Regions from separate parts of the Bacillus sp. 2175 genome, predicted to be linked through region 2. Evidence: riboswitches for the same ligand, from Rfam matches in the RefSeq annotation. Region 2 holds a riboswitch; each other region holds the start of a gene.
What was found. Region 2 has a riboswitch for thiamine pyrophosphate ahead of thiM (hydroxyethylthiazole kinase). Riboswitches for the same ligand answer to the same signal wherever they lie in the genome.
Positions count from the first base shown of each region.

Region 1 (3,218 bases), 2.4 Mb from region 2:
ATTACGTTATTCAGGTTCACATTTAGCTCCATTATTAACTTTTGCGGGAGCTGGCAATAATGTCATTTATATTAGTAGCTTTTCAAAGGTACTTTTCCCTGGTTTACGTGTAGGCTGGATTATTGCAGATAAAGAGCTGATTCATTATTTAGAAAGCGTAAAAAGAGCAAGAACGATTCACACATCTACGCTAGATCAAGCTGTTCTGTTTCAATATTTACATGAGGGATATTTTGAGAAATATTTAAAAAAGGCAAGATCTGTTTATAAGAAAAAATATGAGTTAGCTGTCGGGGCATGTAACCAGTACATTCATTTCAAAAGAATGACTGGAGATGGTGGACTTCATTTATTTATAGAACTAGAAGAGCATATGAATGCCCGCACACTTTTACAAAAGTGTTATGAGAAAGGCGTTACGTTTTCACCTGGAGATGTTTTTTACTCTGATGGAGAAGGAGCGAACACTTTCCGATTAGGGTTTTCGCGCTTGAAAGAAGAAGAAATAGTTCGGGGAATTAAAATAATTGGTGATACATTAAAAAATGAAATTTGGAGTTGAGAAAATGAAAATCGGTGTTATTATGGGCGGGGTATCGTCTGAAAAACAAGTTTCAATTATGACGGGGAATGAAATGATTGCTCATTTAGATAAAAATAAGTATGAAATAGTTCCAATTACATTAAATGAAAAAGTGGATTTAATTGAAAAAGCGAAAGACATTGACTTTGCGTTGCTCGCGTTACACGGAAAATACGGAGAAGATGGGACAGTTCAAGGAACACTGGAGAGTTTAGGGATTCCTTATAGCGGAAGTAATATGTTATCTAGCAGTATATGTATGGATAAAAATATTTCGAAAAAGATTTTACGTTATGAAGGTGTAGAAACACCAGATTGGATTGAACTTACAAAAATGGAGGATCTAAATCTTGATGAGTTAGATAAGTTAGGATTTCCATTAGTAGTAAAACCAAACTCTGGCGGATCGAGTGTCGGAGTGAAAATCGTTTATAATAAAAATGAATTGATCTCAATGCTAGAAACTGTATTCGAATGGGATTCTGAAGTAGTAATTGAGAAGTATATAAAAGGTGATGAAATTACATGTTCAATTCTGGATGGAAAACAGTTACCTATAGTTTCAATTCGACATGCAGCCGAGTTCTTTGACTACAATGCAAAATATGATGATACTAGTACAGTTGAGGAAGTCATCGAACTTCCAGTAGAAATTAATGAACGTGTAAATAAAGCGTCACTTGCTTGTTATAAAGCATTAAAATGTAGTGTTTATGCAAGAGTTGATATGATGGTGAAGGACGGAATTCCATATGTAATGGAAATTAATACATTACCAGGGATGACACAATCAAGTTTATTGCCAAAAAGTGCAGAAGCGGCGGGAATTAGTTATAGCGAACTATTAGATATGATTATTGAAACATCATTAAAAGTTAGAAAAGAAGAAGGGTTTTAAGGGAATTATATAACTAATTTTTTGACAGTTTCACGAAGTATGCTATGATGAATACATTATAAAAACAAAATATTTATCCACTAGGGGGGCCTTTTATAGGCTGAGATCAAATGTGATTTTGAGACTCTTAGTACCTGATCTGGTTAATGCCAGCGTAGGGAAGTGGGAAAGACGTTGCTATTTAATGAGTAAATAAATACTGTCGATTTCACTTTCTTTACGCCTGTAAAGAAAGTTTTTTTATTTTACAGCTTTAATAATTGTGGATAAATACTTATATTTTATACATTATTGGAGGGATTTAAATGACTTTTTCACAATCGTTACGTAAAGAAGTAGATTCAATTTGGGAAGCGAGTTTTAACCATCCTTTTGTAAAAAAACTTGGTGAAGGAACGTTAGATTTAGCTAGTTTTCGTTATTATGTGCTTCAAGATTCATATTATTTGAGCCATTTTGCTAGAGTACAAACTTTAGGAGCTGCGAAAGCTCTTGAATTAGAGACGACAGCTCGTATGGCACATCATGCTCAAAATACATATGAGGCAGAGTTATCTTTACATGAGAATTTTGCGAAGAAATTAGGGATAACAAAAGAAGAAAAAGATAATTTTATTCCTGCGCCAACTGCATATGCGTATACTTCACATATGTATCGTGCTGGGTATGAAGGGCATTTAGGAGATATCATTGCAGCAATTTTACCTTGCTATTGGTTGTATTATGAAATTGGCGAACGCTTAAAAGAGTGCCAGCCGGAAGAGCCAATTTATAACGAATGGATTTCTGCTTATGGATCTGATTGGTTCCGTACGCTAGTTGAAGAACAAATTACACGTTTAGATACTATCGCTGAAAAAGTAACAGAGGCAGATCGCAAACGTATGAAACAGCATTTTATTATTAGCAGTCAATATGAATATTCATTTTGGGAAATGGCTTATACATTAGAAAAGTGGCCAGTGGATACAGACGTAAAAGACGTAATTGGATAAAGAATAGAAGTAATGTTATAGCTAGGTATGGATCATACCTAGCTATATATTTTTTCTTGTCAAATTTGCGTAAAGTCATTAGTGCTACGGAAATGGCGAAATAGAATATCGATAATTTAGCTCATTTACTTGTCTACGCATTAACTGGATAAACTTCTGTCACATTTATTTTACAATCAAAGAACGTAAATGTTGGTGGTATGAAGTTAAATAAGAAAAGAAACCCGAGCTGTTAGCTGTAACGGAGTTGTTTTTTCTTTGCAGGAATTTCTAAATTATCATGGAGTGTTGTTAATACGATATGCAAATATGCATATCGTATTTTTTTGAGTTCTTTATGTGTTAAAATTAGATATAGAGATATGGAAATATAAAGAAGCAAAAGCAGGAATAACCAATGAATTTTGAGAGGTGTTATATGTTTACAAATAAGAAATTAATTCGATTTGGTTTATCGTTGTTTGTATTTTTAGGGATAATTAATTTTACAATCAGCTATTTCCAAACATATCTTGAAACAGCAGCAGATATTAAATGGGTAATTCCAGAAATTTGGAAAACTATTTTGCTAGATGTTCCTCAAGGGATACTTGTTCTTTTAGGCGCAATTGCTTTATATGATTTCACAAAAGAGGCATCAAAAAAAGACGCATCAATCTAAATGTGTCTTTTTTCAATTAGCAATTTCATATAGAGATTTGCTGGAGAAATAGAATGAAAAGCCCTAATTAGGGCTTTTTTT
Region 1 is NZ_CM173819.1:2,886,010-2,889,227, reverse strand. It holds gene pdxR (MocR-like pyridoxine biosynthesis transcription factor PdxR) at 1-562, shown strand, start outside; gene ACXKY9_RS15065 (D-alanine--D-alanine ligase) at 567-1,481, shown strand; TPP riboswitch at 1,554-1,659, shown strand; gene tenA (thiaminase II) at 1,787-2,476, shown strand; gene ACXKY9_RS15055 (DUF3937 family protein) at 2,874-3,137, shown strand.
Region 1: another riboswitch for thiamine pyrophosphate. It lies ahead of tenA (thiaminase II); the one in region 2 lies ahead of thiM (hydroxyethylthiazole kinase).

Region 2 (3,218 bases):
CAGTTAATGTATCGCCCTTTTCAATGTGAGGTAGAATCTGCTCTTTTACGTCATCAGTTACATCATCGTCTTCAAATCGATTTTCGTATACTTCCTTCCAACCAGCATGTAAAATCGTTTTTCCGCGTGCAATGAATGTTTCATTGCCGACCTTTGTGCGTAACGTTAGTTGTTCGTATTCGAATGCTGGGAATAAAACAGCTAAGAAACGTTTTACAACTAAATCATAAATTTTGCGTTCTTTATCTGTGAATGCTGCGAAGTTAACGTATCCTTCTGTTGGAATAATCGCATGATGATCGCTTACTTTACTATCATCAACAAATGATTTGTTAGGTTTGATAGGCTTTTGTAATACTTTATGTGCGAAGGGACGGTATTCTCCAACACCACATGCTTTTAGACGTTCTGGAAGTGTTCCAACGATATCAGATGAAATGTAGCGTGAATCTGTACGAGGGTACGTTAGTACTTTATGCTGTTCATACAATTTTTGCATAATATTTAATGTTTCTTTAGCAGAGTAACCGAACTTTTTATTTGCATCACGTTGCAATTCAGTTAAATCGTAAAGACCAGGAGAGAATGACTTCTTCTGTTTCTTATCAATTTCCACAACAGTAGCATTTTGTTTATCTAAACTTTTTACAATACCATCGATTTTTTCTTTATTAAAACTACGGCTATTGCCATTTGCATCTTGCCAAGTAAGTTTGAGCTTCTCCATTGTTTGAGCTTCGATGCCGTAGTAAGTTTGAGCTTTGAAGTTCTTTATTTCATCCTCACGACTAGCAATCATAGCAACAGTAGGGGTTTGTACACGGCCGCAATTTAACTGGGCATTAAAGCGAGTCGTTAAAGCACGAGTTGCATTAAGACCGATATACCAGTCAGCTTCTGAACGTGCAACTGCTGAAGCGTATAAATTGTCATAGGCTTTACCTGGTTTTAAATTTGCAAAACCATCTTTAATTGCTTTATCGGTTACAGAAGAAATCCATAAACGTTTGATTGGTTTATTTAGCTTAACTTTATCGATAATCCAGCGTGCGACTAATTCCCCTTCACGTCCAGCGTCTGTTGCTACAATAATTTCATTTACATCTTTTCTAAGTAGCTGACTTTTTACAGCATTAAATTGTTTACCAGTTTGTTTAATAACCGTTAATTTCAAACGCTCAGGTAGCATCGGTAAATCTTCTAAATTCCACTTTTTATATTTCACATCATAACTTTCTGGATCTGCTAATGTAACGAGATGACCTAAAGCCCAAGTTACAATATATTTACTACCCTCAAGATAGCCGTTTCCTTTTTTATCACACTTCAGTACACGAGCAATATCTCGTGCAACGGAAGGTTTTTCAGCGATTACAACGCTTTTTGACATATTAAAAACATCCTTTCAAATTTCCATAAGTTAAATATAGCATACATCTTCTTGAGATTCAGTTTCGCTCCATATTTGATCGGTTTTTAGTGGGATGAACAAAACACTCACTGATTAAAGTTTCACTTGATTATGTTTATTGTTATATAGGTTGCTTCTATATTAAATAGAAAAGTAAAGAACTTGTTATTTTACTAGAATAAGAGTAGACTTTGAAGTAGATGAATAATAAGCACATGGGAGTTTGTGGATACAAACTGAGAGTATGACTACTAGTCCGTCATTGACCATTTGAACCTGTTGGATAATGCCAGCGTAGGGAGAGTGTAAAAGCACATGTTCAGGCACTTTGCGTACGCGCAAAGTGTCTTTTTGTGTATCTCCCATCATTATAGTTAGGAGATGAAAAGGATGAATATGAAAGAAATTAGTAAAGTAGTGGATTTGGTGAGAGAATCTAATCCGCTCGTTCATAATATTACAAATGTTGTTGTAACAAATTTTACTGCTAACGGTTTGTTGGCACTTGGGGCATCGCCTGTAATGGCGTATGCAAAAGAAGAAGTAGCAGAAATGGCTAGCATTGCTGGAGCGTTAGTATTAAATATGGGGACACTTCGTCCTGAAGAAGTAGAAGCGATGTTACTTGCGGGTAAATCAGCAAATGCGAACAATGTGCCAGTACTATTTGATCCAGTTGGTGCAGGAGCAACTTCATATCGAACAGAAGTTGCGAGACATATTCCGGCTGAAATCGATTTAGCAATTATCCGCGGAAATGCAGCTGAAATAGCAAATGTTATTAATGAGAAATGGGAAATTAAAGGGGTAGACGCTGGTACTGGAAATGGCAATATTGTAAGTATTGCAAGGCAGGCAGCAGATGAACTAAATACAGTTGCGGTCATTACTGGAAAAGAAGATGTTGTTACAGATGGAGAGAGAACTATTGTTATTCGAAATGGTCACCCTATTTTAACGAAAGTTACGGGAACAGGTTGTTTACTAACTTCTGTAATAGGAGCATTTGTAGCAGTGGAAAAAGATTATGTTAAAGCAGCAGTAGCCGCATTAACGTTTTATGGTGTAGCTTCGGAACTGGCAGCTGCTAAGGCGGTAGAAAAAGGGCCTGGTAGTTTCCAAATTGAATTTTTAAATCAATTAGCGAATACAACTTCAGGTGATATTGAGAAGTATGGGAAGATTGTGGAGTTAGAGTAAGAGGGAGTGAAAGAAATGGCACGCATTGAAATAGATAAAATGTCTAAGCTATTGCAAGTGTATTTTATTATGGGAAGTAATAACTGCACGAGGGATCCTTTAGCTGTATTGAAAGAAGCGTTAGATGGTGGAGTGACACTTTTTCAGTTTCGCGAGAAGGGGGAAGGTTCTTTAATCGGAGAAGATAGAGTGCGCTTTGCAAAAGAATTGCAGACGCTTTGTAAGGAATATAGTGTTCCTTTCATTGTAAATGATGATGTAGAATTAGCCATTGAATTAGATGCAGATGGTGTTCATGTTGGACAAGATGATGAAGGAATTACATCTGTTCGTGAAAAAATGGGAGATAAAATTATCGGCGTATCTGCTCATACAATTGAAGAAGCACGTTTTGCAATCGAAAATGGAGCGGATTATTTAGGTGTTGGTCCTATTTTCCCAACGAGTACGAAAAAAGATACGAAAGCGGTTCAAGGAACGAAAGGATTAGCTTATTTTAGAGAACAAGGAATTACAGTGCCAATCGTTGGTATTGGTGGGATTACAATTGAAAATACAGCGGCAGTTATAGAGGCGGGTGCGGACGGTGTTTCAGTTATTTCAGCAA
Region 2 is NZ_CM173819.1:514,472-517,689, forward strand. It holds gene topB (DNA topoisomerase III) at 1-1,390, opposite strand, end outside; TPP riboswitch at 1,617-1,729, shown strand; gene thiM (hydroxyethylthiazole kinase) at 1,802-2,611, shown strand; gene thiE (thiamine phosphate synthase) at 2,627-3,218, shown strand, end outside.

Region 3 (3,218 bases), 800 kb from region 2:
GTCCTTTCGCAAGATCAGCCGCATGCGCTGCAATTTTGTACGTAATAACACCCGTGCGTACATCATCTTTGTTTGGCAAACCTAAATGTTCTTTCGGCGTTACATAACAAAGCATCGCTGTTCCAAACCAGCCAATCATAGCAGCTCCAATTGCAGATGTAATATGGTCATAACCTGGTGCAATATCTGTCGTTAGCGGCCCAAGTGTGTAAAACGGCGCGCCCTGACAAATATCAAGCTCTTTCTCCATATTCTCTTTAATTAAGTGCATCGGTACGTGTCCAGGTCCTTCAATCATAACTTGCACATCATGTTTCCAAGCAATTTTGGTTAATTCACCAAGTGTTTCAAGCTCAGAAAACTGTGCTTCGTCATTTGCATCTGCAATTGAACCTGGGCGTAATCCATCTCCAAGAGAGAACGAAACATCATACTGCTTCATAATTTCACAAATCTCTTCAAAATGAGTGTATAGGAAGTTTTCTTTATGATGGAATAAACACCACTGTGCCATAATCGAACCACCGCGCGAAACGATACCTGTCGTACGCTTTGCAGTAATTGGAATGTAACGAAGTAATACACCAGCGTGAATTGTAAAGTAATCTACGCCTTGCTCCGCCTGCTCAATTAACGTATCACGATATACTTCCCACGTTAAATCTTCTGCAATTCCGTTTACTTTTTCCAGCGCTTGATAGATCGGTACAGTTCCAACTGGTACAGGCGCGTTACGAATAATCCACTCACGCGTCGTATGAATATTTTTACCTGTAGATAAATCCATAATCGTATCCGCACCCCAGCGCGTTGCCCATGTCATCTTCTCTACTTCTTCTGCAATCGAAGAAGATACAGCTGAGTTTCCGATATTCGCGTTTACCTTCACATGAAAATTACGCCCGATGATCATCGGTTCAGCTTCTGGATGATTAATATTCGCTGGTAAAATAGCGCGGCCTTCTGCGATTTCCTTACGAACAAACTCCGGCTCTACCCCTTCACGAATCGCAACGTATTCCATCTCAGACGTAATAATGCCATTACGTGCATAGTGCATTTGCGTAACATTTGCACCTTGCTTTGCTCTAAGTGGCTGGCGATCCATTTGCGGGAAAACAGGTGTATGTTTCGAAGCTACTCTCACACCGTCATCCTCTGGTTTCACTTCACGCCCTTCGTATGCTTCTACATCACCACGCCCCATAATCCAAGAGTGGCGCGGCGTTGGAATTCCTTTTTCCAACTCGACCTTATACGCAGGATCTGTATAAGGACCGCTCGTATCATACACACGGATTGGTGGATTTGGAACGCCATTCGTTTCGCTTTGTTCAATCTCACGCATCGGCACTTTCATACCTTCTCGTGGTCCATCCACATATACTTTCTTACTCCCTGGTAAACTCGACTTCAATTCAATTTGCTCAGCTGAAACAGATTGTTTCATAAATTTTGTTGCCCCCCTGTTCGTGACAAGGACAAGATATGGCCAGCGCATGCCAAAATAAAAAGAGCCAGGTCCATAAAAAAATAAGGACCTGGCTCATAAAGACATCATTATGTAAAGCCGTTAACTTCCCTACGCTGGTACGAGCCAGATCAGGTCCAAAGGGTTAAGAAGTTCACGCGCTTCTCTCTCAGCCTACGCATACGTTAGGCACCCCTAGTTTATCACTGATTTAATTTTCAATACTTTCCCATCATACACGATAATCTGAAAAATGAAAAGTTTATTTCTTTTGCTCTTTACGGAATCATCCACGTTAAATAATACGCCTGCACATACGTCATAATACCAACAATAATTACGAAGAATAAGCTATGCTTCACTGTAAAACGGAACAAATCCGATTCTTTTCCAGCAAGACCAACCGCCGCACAAGCGATCGCAATCGACTGCGGGGAAATCATTTTCCCTGTTACACCGCCTGTTGTATTTGCTGCAACGAGAAGCACTTCAGATACGCCGACTTGCTGCGCTGTAATGGCTTGTAAATTTGAGAACAGTGCATTCGCAGACGTATCAGACCCTGTTAGGAATACGCCAATCCAGCCTAAGAATGGTGAGAAGAACGGGAATAGTCCACCAGTTCCGGCTAATGCTAACGCTAACGTGGAAGATAGACCAGAATAGTTTGCGATAAATGCAAACCCTAGTACGAATCCGATAGATAGAATTGGCATTTTTAATTCGCTTAACGTTTCTTTAAATGTCACTACTGCATCTTTTACATTCATTTTCAAAATAAACATGGAAATGATACAAGCAATTAAAATCGCTGTTCCAGTTGCCGATAATACATCAAACTTCAAAATTGCCTCGTAAGGCATTGGTTTATTTACAATTGGCTCTGCTTTCATTACTAAATTATGCAGACCTGGAATTTCAAACTTAAATACAAGACTTTCTAAAGCCCCTCCTGAAGCAAATAGTGCCTTAAAGAAACTTTGGCTCCAAATGACTACCATAACCGTTAATACGATAAATGGAGACCATGCTTTCACTACTTTTCCAAACGTTAATTTCGGCATCGATGCCGCTGTCGTTGTTACTGCTACTTCACTATTTGCTCGCCCGGATTGATAAATTTCTTTCGGCTGCCAAACTTTTAAGAACAGCGCTAAACTAATTAAACTTACAAGTGCTGATGTAATATCCGGAAGTTCTGGCCCTAAAAATGTCGCTGTAATGAACTGCGTAATCGCAAATGAACTACCCGCTACAAGTAACGCAGGCCACGTTTGTCGTATCCCTTTAAATCCATCCATTAAAAATACGATAAAGAATGGAACAAATAATGATAGGAACGGTAATTGATGCCCAGCCATTTGTCCAATTTTATGTGGATCAATACCTGTTACTTGTCCAGCAACTGTAATCGGAATTCCCATCGCTCCGAACGCCACTGGTGCAGTATTTGCAATTAAACAAAGACCTGCTGCGTATAAAGGATTTAACCCAAGACCCGCAAGAAGTGCTGCTGTAATCGCTACTGGTGCCCCAAATCCTGCCGCTCCTTCTAAAAATGCTCCAAATGAAAATCCAATTAAAATAACGAGTAGACGATGATCATTCGTAATCGATAATACCGATGCACGAATCACATCGAATTGACCTGTTTTTACAGAAATTTTATATAAAAATACCGACATAATGATAATCCAAGCAATTGGCCATAATCCGTACAAGAAACCATATCCGGTCGCTGCCATTG
Region 3 is NZ_CM173819.1:4,980,113-4,983,330, forward strand. It holds gene thiC (phosphomethylpyrimidine synthase ThiC) at 1-1,450, opposite strand, end outside; TPP riboswitch at 1,563-1,678, opposite strand; gene lldP (L-lactate permease) at 1,750-3,218, opposite strand, start outside.
Region 3: another riboswitch for thiamine pyrophosphate. It lies ahead of thiC (phosphomethylpyrimidine synthase ThiC); the one in region 2 lies ahead of thiM (hydroxyethylthiazole kinase).

Region 4 (3,218 bases), 1.3 Mb from region 2:
TACAGCCCGTAGATGAAGCTGTACAAATGGTGCAAGATTATTACATCTATATCATTGCATTTGTAGTCGTTCTTATTTTGTTAGCTTCGTTCTATTACTCAAAACAAATTGCCAAACCGTTATTAAAAATAAATGATACGACGAAGAAAATAGCACAATTAGATTTTACAGAAAAAATACCGATTACTTCAAAAGATGAAATTGGAGATTTGTCGAAAAATATTAATGTGCTATCAAATAAACTCCATTCACATATTGGACAGTTAGAAGAAGATATTGAAAAGGAAAGAAAGTTAGAAAATACACGGAAAGAATTCATTTCTGGTGTTTCGCATGAATTAAAAACACCGCTAAGTATTATGAAAAGTTGTATTTCCATTTTAAAAGACGGGGTAGCTGAGCATAAAAAAGAGTATTATTTTCAAGCGATGGAGAGAGAAGTAGACAAAATGGATACTTTAATTTTGGATATGCTTGAGCTAGCTAAATTTGAATCTGGTACATATAAAATGAAAAAGTCTGCGTTTTATATTGATACAGTAATTGAAGATATATGTGAACATCTATCTGTGGAAATAGAGAAAAAAGAACTTCATGTTCATAAAAATATACATTCATTTGAAGTGATTGCAAATCAAGGCCGGATTGAACAAGTCATCGTTAACTTCATTACGAATGCCATACGTTATACACCAAATAAAGAAGATATTATTATTTCTGCAATAGATGAGAAGGATCGTATAAAAGTTTGTATTGAAAATAAAGGTACTCACATTGAAGAAGAACAATTAGATAAAATTTGGGATCGTTTTTATCGCGTGGATACAGCTCGTCAGCGTTCACAAGGTGGGACGGGACTGGGGCTTGCTATTTCTAAAAATATTTTAGAATTACACGATGCTGAATATGGAGTGAAAAATACAGAAGACGGTGTATTATTTTACTTTTACTTACCGAAAAAAGCGTAGATAATGCATGCTACGCTTTTTTTAATTTATTTTCATATTATCTTTACCTAATCTTTATTTTTAAGCGATATAATCTGGTTAGAAAATGAGGTTATGTAAGGAGTCGATGAACCGTGCATAGCAATTGGCTAAGTATAATGGTATTTATTTTCTTTTGCGCATTTATTGTATTTTTAATTAATATTACGATATGAAAAAAGAGCGCTCATTAAGCGCCCTTTTTTTGTGTATTCATTTGATAAGCACTGATGCTTTTGAATAAGCGTGGGGAAGTGAGGAATAAAAATATAAGTAAAACTGTACATAAAATAAAAGAACCAAGCATTGTACTTCCATTTACGATTAATGAATATAACACAGCTGATTGACCTTTCGGCGCATATTGTCCCCAGAAAATAATACCGGCAATAAAGTGACAGAAATAGCGAGCAAAGCTACCGACAAATGTAGCAAGGATAATGTAAACAAGGATTTTCTTACCATGGTTTTGTTTTGCTGAAGGTTTTTCATTGCGACTACCTAAACTTGAATGTTCTTCACTATTTTCATTAGACGTTAAAAGTGCTTTTTGAATTGGACGATAGAATAAGCCAGCAAATCCGATAAAAGCAAAGGCAATGAAGTACTCAATGAATGCTTGAACAGGTGTTAAAATATAAGCATCCCCCACGACTATTTGTAATAGTCCCCAAACTAAACCACCTAAGAAAGCTGATTTAAAGCCCCAGCGGTAAGCGATAATAAAAATAGGAATCATAGCGAATGAGATAGAACCGCCTGTTGGAAGTTTAAGTGATAATGGTAAAATATCGATAATCATGGCGAAGGCTGCAAGAATAGCAGATTCGATCATCGCTTGTAAATTAGTGTTACGCATGTTGTCTCCCCCTAAATCCAAGTTGTACAAAAAAGAATAGATATCATAGGAGGATACGAAATACGTAAATAAAAATGAGGTATGTATTTCGGACGTTTGCACAATCCCTGCGTTAGCATTAACTAACAGGTTCGAAGGGTCGGAACGAAGTGTTCCCTCTCAGCGGCATGGCTCCCCCAGTGATAACGAGATTCTTTATTTGCTATTGTTTATTGTAAGCGAAATGGATGAGAATGGCAAACGAATACAGTATGACAATAATTGAAATAGAATTGTAGCGAAATGTTAATAAATATGAAGCAAAAGGGTATAGTACAAGAGAAATTGGGTGTGGTATAATTTTTTTGAAAATAATTATCATTCTCTTCTGAGGGGGAAGGTTATGAGTTTAGTAGATATTAAAATTGGAGAGAAAGTGTTAGTAAAAAGTATTCAGTCTTTAGATCAGCTATTAAAGCGTAGACTAGCTGCTTTCGGTCTTGCTGAAGGAAGCGAACTTCGCCTGAAACAGAAAGCGATGTTTAAAGGTCCTTGTACATTGGAGTGTCGTGGACAGTTAATTAGTATTCGTCATTGTGACGCGAAAATGATAAAGGTGGAATTAGCGTGAATAAGGTAGCTTTGCTAGGGAATCCGAATACAGGGAAGACATCATTATTTAATGCACTTACTGGTTCTTATGAGTATGTAGGAAACTGGAGCGGTGTAACAGTAGAAAAGAAGGTTGGTAAATTAAAAGATAGACAAGGAACATTAATTGATTTACCAGGTGTTTATGATTTAAATCCAGTTTCACGTGATGAAGGTGTTGTAACAAACTTTCTATTAACAGAAGAATTTAATCATATGTTAAATATCGTAGATTCCTCGCAGTTTGAAAGAAATATGCATTTAACGTTGCAGTTACTTGAATTTGGTAAGCCAGTCTCAATTGGTTTAAACATGGTTGATGTGGCGAAGCAAAGAGGAATTGTCATTGATGTAAAACGATTATCAGAACTATTAGGTGTAACAGTCGTTCCTGTTGTTGCAAGGAGTGGAAAAGGCTGTGAAGAACTGCTTACGACTCTTAAAGAAAATGACAAAAAAGAGAAAAAGCCATTCCTTATTTCATATGGTGTACAAATGGATGAAGGAATTGGAGAAGTAATTGCTCTTTTAGAGACAGTGAATTACGAGCATCCGAGATGGTTAGCACTTCAATTTTTAAGCAATAACGAAGTAGTAGAAAAAGAAATGAAAGCATTACCAATTTATAAGGAACTCATAGCCATTCGATCTCGCTTAGAAGGAAAACTTGATTGTACGTTAGAAGAGCACATTTACAAAACTCGTGAAGCGTATATTGAAAAGTTAAAAACAAATGTTATGAA
Region 4 is NZ_CM173819.1:4,529,099-4,532,316, reverse strand. It holds gene ACXKY9_RS23540 (sensor histidine kinase) at 1-968, shown strand, start outside; gene thiT (energy-coupled thiamine transporter ThiT) at 1,177-1,845, opposite strand; TPP riboswitch at 1,932-2,033, opposite strand; gene ACXKY9_RS23530 (FeoA family protein) at 2,228-2,455, shown strand; gene feoB (ferrous iron transport protein B) at 2,452-3,218, shown strand, end outside.
Region 4: another riboswitch for thiamine pyrophosphate. It lies ahead of thiT (energy-coupled thiamine transporter ThiT); the one in region 2 lies ahead of thiM (hydroxyethylthiazole kinase).